DNA from 2 places in the Arthrobacter sp. K41 genome. Region 1 is predicted to be linked to the other one. Evidence: predicted binding sites of a transcription regulator. Region 1 holds the regulator's gene; the other holds the start of a gene.
What was found. Region 1 encodes LexA, which represses DNA repair genes until DNA is damaged. Its sites were predicted from a motif close to TCGAACANNTGTTCGA; they were not measured.

Region 1 (3,409 bases):
GCCCCATGGCAGCAGAATGCTTCAGCGAACTCGCACGCCAGGACGCCGCCGAAGCCGACGTCGTGGTCACCAACCACGCCATGCTCGCCGTCAGTGCCTTCGAAGGCCTCGCGGTGCTGCCCGAATACGACGTCGTTGTGGTTGACGAGGCACACGAACTCCAGGACAGGGTTACCGGCGCCGTTTCGGGGCAGCTCTCGGTGGCCATGGTCCATGCCGCAGCTGCGGGAGCGCGCAAGCATACGGCCATTACCGTGGATGCCCTTAGTGCGGCTGCCGCCAACCTTGAAGCCGCCCTTGCCGGAGTTTCCAATGGACTGCTCCCCAATGGCCTCAACGATGAGCAGCTGGACTGCGTGGACCAGTTGCGTGAAGCCTGCCGCGCCGCACTTTCCGACTCCAAGGGGGACAGCAGCACCACTGCCGACGGCGGGAGGCAACTGGCGCGCTCCCGGCTGATGCTCATCCTGGAACTGTGTGAACGTCTCCTCGCCGCCCGGGAGAACCGGGAAGTGGTCTGGTTTTCCCGCGCCAGTTCCTTTGACCCCCAGCAGGGGTACTCCCAGCCCGACGAAACAGCTCCCGCGCTGATCAATATTGCGCCGCTGTCCGTGGCAGGGCGGCTGCGCGAGGGCCTGTTCGCGAACCACACTGTGGTGCTGACTTCCGCCACCCTGGCAATCGGTTCAGCCTTTGAGCCCGCCGCCGGCGGGCTGGGGCTGGTGGGAGAGGGGGCGCCCAGCTGGACGGGCGTTGATGTGGGATCGCCCTTTGACTATCCCAGGCAGGGAATTCTGTACGTGGCGGGCCACCTGCCCAAGCCCGGCCGCGGAGCATCCCCGGAAGCGCTGGCCGAACTTGAGGCCCTGATCAGGGCCTCAAACGGCGGGGCGCTGTGCCTGTTTTCTTCCCGGCGGGCGGCAGAAGAAGCGGCGGACGCACTGCGGCCCAAGCTGGGAATGACCATCCTGTGCCAAGGCGACTCCACCATGACGGCCCTGGTGAAGCAGTTTGCGGACGAACCTGACACCTGCCTGTTCGGCACGATGTCCCTGTGGCAGGGCGTGGACGTTCCGGGGGGCTCCTGCCGCCTGGTGGTCATCGACCGGATTCCCTTCCCCCGGCCCGATGATCCCCTGATGACAGCCCGGTCCCGGGCAGTGGCGCAGGCGGGAGGCAACGGCTTCATGTCAGTTTCGGCCACCCACGCTGCCATCCGGCTTGCACAGGGCGCCGGACGGCTGATCCGGTCAACCGGGGATAAAGGCGTGGTGGCGGTGCTTGACTCCAGGCTGGCCACGGAGCGCTACGCCGGATTCCTCCGCGGTGCCCTGCCGCCGTTCTGGTCCACTACGGACAGGAAAACAGCCATGGCGGCGCTGGAGAGGCTGGCCAAGGAAAAGATTTGAGCGCCACGGCTGACGGGCCGGGGCGCTCATAGCTGGAGGCACAGGTGAGTTCGAACTCCGGGGCCGTTTAAAGCGAGCGGAGCACCGACACTACCTTGCCCATGATGGTGGCGTGGTCGCCAAGGATGGGCTCGTACTGGGTGTTCTGGGGGAGCAGCCAGGTGTGGCCGTCGCGCTGACGGAAAGTCTTAACAGTGGCTTCGTCGTCAAGCAGGGCAGCAACAATATCTCCATTGGCCGCATCTGCCTGGCGGCGGACCACCACCCAGTCGCCGTCGCAGATGGCAGCGTCCACCATGGAATCACCGGCCACCTTGAGCATAAACAGTTCCCCCTGGCCCACGAGCTGGCGGGGGAGCGGCAGGACGTCCTCCACCTGCTGGTCAGCCAGGATGGGACCACCGGCAGCAATCCTGCCCACAAGGGGGACCATGGCTGTGTCCATGGCGGTGGGAAGAACGGTGACGGTGCCGCCCCCCTGAAGGGAAGGGGCAGGCTCCGCCGCCTGCTTGGATGAGCCACCGTCGAGGGTAAGGGGCATCAACACTTCCATGGCGCGCGGCCGCTTGGGATCGCGCCGCAGGTAGCCAAGCTTTTCCAGCTGCGAAAGCTGGTGCGTGACGCTGGACAGGCTTGCCAGGCCCACGGTGTCACCGATCTCGCGCATGGACGGCGGATACCCGTTGTCATTGACCGAGCGCTGGATGGTCTCGAGGATCCTTTTCTGCCGCGGCGTCAGGCCCTTGGCGGTCTTCTTCGGTTGGGAGGTTGCCCTGCCCCCGGCGGCTGCTGCTGCCATATTCGCCAATGCCTTTCGGTTGCCCCGGACTCCTGTGGCCCGGACCTGAAGTTCACGCCGGAATTGTCAGACCCTGCTGATCAACTTTCAGAGTGGTTGTTCTTTCTCTCAAAACTAGGCCAGCCACATTGCTTTTTCAAACATTTGTTCTAGCGAGTCTCGACAATGTTCGTTGATAAGTGCTAAAACAGAGGAAGCAAAGTTCGAACATTTGTTCTACTCCGGTCGAAGCCATTCGAAAACAGGCGGCAAGGGCTGCCAAGGCGGCGGCTTCGGAGGGGAATATCGGGCAGCACAGTACGGTCCAGGAGGGCTAAGTCATGTCAGCTACATCTGCTTCGCGGGATTCATTTTCAGTGCACTACTTGTCCGGGCCTGAGCCCAGGCCGGAGGAGCGGCCTGTGCCCCTGCCGCCCCTGCGCCTGACGCGCCGCGGGAAGATCGTCCTGATCGGCATTCCCCTGGTCCTGCTCGCGGCCCTGATGCTTTCCCTGGCCGGATTCTTCAACTCGCCGGCAAAGGCCTCCGATTCGGCGGCTGACCTGTCCGTTACCCCTGCCGTTACCGTTACCGTCCAGGCAGGGGAATCCTTGTGGGCTATCGCCGGGAGCGTTGCCCCGGAGCGGGATGCGCGTGACGTCGTGGCTGACATCGTCCAACTGAACAACCTGACCGGCGGCGCGGTCTTCCCGGGGCAACAGTTGTACGTCCCCACCCGGTAGGTGCCGCTCACCCGCCGGCTGCCGAAGGCCAACGCGGACAGGGCGTTGACGGGCCCGGCGCGAAGGACCGCTCAGCGCGAACGGGAAGCCGTCATATTTTCCGGCTCCCCGGGCTGGCACTAAACTGTTCAGGTGAATGACCAGCTAGAGCGCCTCAACCGGTTACCCCTCCGCAGCAACCTTCGTGGGCTTACCCCCTACGGCGCACCCCAGCTGGACGTCCCTATCCTCCTCAACGTTAACGAGAACACCCATGGCGTCCCTGAGAACGTACGTGCCGCCATCACCGCCGCCGTTACGGAAGCGGCCGCAGGCCTCCACCGTTACCCGGACCGCGAGTTCACGGAGCTGCGCAAGGCCCTGGCGGAATACTTGGGGCATGGCCTGGACGAGTCGAATGTCTGGGCGGCCAACGGCTCCAACGAAGTACTCCAGCAGATTCTCCAGGCTTTCGGTGGTCCCGGCCGCACCGCGCTGGG
Region 2 (3,409 bases), on a different contig from region 1:
CCCTGGCCTGCAGGTCCCCGGACCGCTGAGCGGAGGGCTAAAGGGTAACCGATCTGGCGTCGTCCACTGCCCATGCGGGGTTATACGCCACCTCCCAGCGGAAGCCGTCCGGGTCCGCGAAATAGCCGCTGTAGCCGCCCCACGGCTGGGTGATGGGTTCAGCAATGATGGCGGCTCCCGCTGCGGCCGCCTCATCCATGACCCGGTCCACATCCTGAGTGCTTGGCAGGTTGTGGCTGAGCGTGATGCAGGGGACGGGGCCGGGTTCGGAGACCCCGGCATCGGCCTGCATCTGGCGAACGTCCCACAGTGACAGCACCAGGCCGTGGTTCACCTGGATGAACACCACATCCCCCGTAAACTCACGGTGGACCGGCCAGCCAAGGCCCTCAACATAGAAGGTGCGGGATACCGGAACGCTGCGGACGCCTAGTGAAATGAAGTCGACTCTGGGCTGCATGGTTCGATACTGTCAGAGGATGGCAACAATTCAAGGGAATGATCGGGACGCCCTGGCCGATAAGGAACAGCTCGCTGCCGTCCGGGTTGCCGTTGACGAAGTGGATGACCAGATAGTTGCCCTTATTGCCCGCCGTGAGCGGCTGATCCGGATTGCCGGAACCCTCAAGGGTGACGACGCCGAGGTCCGTGCCCCGGGCCGGGTGGAGCGGGTCATCGAGCACGTCCGCTCCGCAGCTGCCAAGAAAGACATTGACCCGGACATCGTGGAATCCACCTACCGTGCCATGATCTCGGGCTTTATCGAACTCGAACTCCGGGTCCACAAAGAGAACAGCTGAGCCGTTTCAGCCCAGCTGTTTACAGGTTCTCCTCCACCGGAACATTGGACTGGAACTCCCTGCCGTCCGCTTCGCTGAAGCCGGTGATGACGTGCCCCTGGCCGAGCCCGTTGATGGCAGCGAGCGGGAAATGCCCGGTGATGGTGTTGCCGGAGTGTGTGACGCCCGAAAGATCGTAGTTCTCTTCCGTGCTCTGTTCGTGATTGAACGAGAAAAAGGCGATCGCCTCCCCGTTCATGAATTCAATACCCAAACGCCGTTGGGATGAGTAGTCCGGACTGGCTGCCATAAGCCCCACCACGTAGGCGCCGGACCCGGGGATATTGCCGTCGATGTCGAAAGTAGCCACGAGGGTGGAGTCCTGGGCCTTGATGCTGACCTGTTTGAGGAGTGCGTCATGGGTGCTCATGGCACAATCCTGCTCCCTGCGAATCAGTCCGTCCACCCCCGCCTAGGATTTGTGCCGCCGCTGGCTTAGACTTGAAATATTCGAACACATATTCGAATGTGTTCGAGTTTCTTGCTCTGGCCGGGAGGTGCCCATGGGGATGTTCAGTGAATCCGTGGATGTTGCCTGCAACCAGGATGGCCAGCCGGTGAGCCTGCAATGGGCAGGGCGGTCCTATTCAGTCTGCGCCGAGCCGGTCCGATGGTACGAGCGCCGGCAGTGGTGGGCTGAAGAAAGCCGTGCACCGCTGGGCACCGGGCCCGGACTGGTTGACCATGAAATCTGGCGGGTTCAGGTGCTTCCCTCAGGTCCAGCTTCCGCTGCGGGCAATGGTCAGGATGAACCGCTCACTCTTGATCTGACCCGCCACATCCGCAGCGGCCGGTGGCGGCTGCTGCGGATCCATGACGCCCTTCGCCCACGAACAGCATGAGCTTCACGCACCTCCACGTCTCTACTGCCTTCAGTGCCCACTATGGCGTGTCCTGGCCTGAGGAGCTGGCCCAGGCCGCCGCTGCTGACGGGGCAACCGCGCTCGCCTGCACTGACCGTGATGGGCTCTACGGAACAATCAAGCACCTCAAAGCCTGCATGGACGCCGGCATTGATCCCATAGTCGGTGTGGACCTGGCGGTGTATGACGACGACGGCGATCACCGCACCCAGCTGGCAGGCCGCGTGGTGGTGCTCGCGCGCGGCAACAACAACGGTGCAGGGTACCGTGCACTGTGCCGGCTGGTGTCCGATGCCCACGCCCGCACTTCGGGCAAGTCCGGGGGAACCGTGCCCGTGGCTGTAACCAGGGCGGAACTTGCTTCCCGTACCCTGGACCCGCAAACCCTCAAACCCGTGCTGATGGTCCTGATCGGGCCGGATTCCGACGTCGGGCGTGCCATGGGAGGCCGCCGGTACCTGCGGCCCCGGACGCTCTTCAAGCAATGGCTTGATGCCATGCCCCCGGCAACAGTGGTCACCGAAATCGTCTCCCAGCTCAGCGCCCCGGGAGCACCTCTAAGTACGTCGCATGCCGTCCGCATGCTCAAGCTCGCGGAAGAGCATCACGTTCCGGCCATCCTCAGCAACGCTGTGAGGTACTGCGCGGAGGACGGCGCTGCCACGGCCGATGTCCTTGACTCAGCCCGGACCCTGAAATCGCTGCCGGAGCTGGCCCAGGAACCAATGCTGCAACCCAACGGCCAGGGCTGGCTGAAATCCGCCGGCCAGATGCTGAATTTGGGCAGGGAAATTATCTCCGCCGCCGGATACGGTGCAGCAGACCTCAAGCAGCTGATCGCACAAACCGAGGCGCTCGCCGATCTCTGCAGGATGGACCCCGAAACCGATATGGGCTGGAAGCAGCCCGTCGTGCCGGAAGCCTCCGTAATCGGGATCAGCCAGGATCCGCACCTTGAACTGGTGCAACGCTGCGAGGCGGGAATCGGAAGGCGGTTCCCGGGGCTTTCGGGCAGCAGTGAGAAGCAGATGCACCACCGGCTCGGGCACGAACTCGGCATTATCCAGAACCTGGGGTTTTCTTCCTACTTCCTTACCGTTGCCGAAGTATCCCGCATGATCCAGGACATGGGGGTCAGGGCAGCAGCCCGCGGATCAGGTGCCTCAAGCCTGGTCAATTACCTGATCGACGTCAGCCAGGTCAATCCACTGCAGCATGACCTGATCTTCGAACGCTTCCTCTCCCGGGACCGGGCCACCCTGCCGGACATTGACATCGACGTCGAAAGCGCCGAACGCCATAACGTCTACCGCCGGATCTTCGAACGCTTCGGTTCCGAGCGGGTCACGCTGATGAGCATGCAGAACGGATACCGGGCAAGAGGGGCAGTCCGGGACGCGGGCATGGCCCTGGGTATGGATGATGGCGATGTGGGGGACATCGCCAAACAGATGTGGCGGTTCTCCGCCCGGAAATTCCGGGAGGCGCTGCAGGAAAAACCTGAACTGCGGGAGTTTGCAGGCCGCGTGGAACAGCGCGATGCCCACGGAAACCAGCAGCTGGACCTGCTGGTGGACCTGACGGAACGCCTGGACCGGTTGCCGCGGCATATTTCGATGCATCCCTGTGGGGTGATCCTGGGGGACGCCACCTTGCTGGACCGCACCCCGGTACAGCCCAGCGGACTGGGACTGCCCATGAGCCAGT

Region 2: AC5RTE_RS02495 (DUF6504 family protein) is a predicted target of LexA. The motif match lies at 1,290-1,305, and genes of this name have one in related genera.

The regions. Positions count from the first base shown of each region.
Region 1 covers NZ_JBNHEW010000003.1:40,886-44,294, reverse strand. Annotated here, with positions in the region: gene AC5RTE_RS07815 (ATP-dependent DNA helicase) at 1-1,409, shown strand, start outside; gene lexA (transcriptional repressor LexA) at 1,477-2,208, opposite strand; gene AC5RTE_RS07805 (LysM peptidoglycan-binding domain-containing protein) at 2,529-2,930, shown strand; gene AC5RTE_RS07800 (histidinol-phosphate transaminase) at 3,063-3,409, shown strand, end outside.
Region 2 covers NZ_JBNHEW010000001.1:540,013-543,421, reverse strand. Annotated here, with positions in the region: gene AC5RTE_RS02510 (VOC family protein) at 38-460, opposite strand; gene AC5RTE_RS02505 (chorismate mutase) at 480-800, shown strand; gene AC5RTE_RS02500 (hypothetical protein) at 820-1,209, opposite strand; gene AC5RTE_RS02495 (DUF6504 family protein) at 1,343-1,681, shown strand; gene AC5RTE_RS02490 (DNA polymerase III subunit alpha) at 1,678-3,409, shown strand, end outside.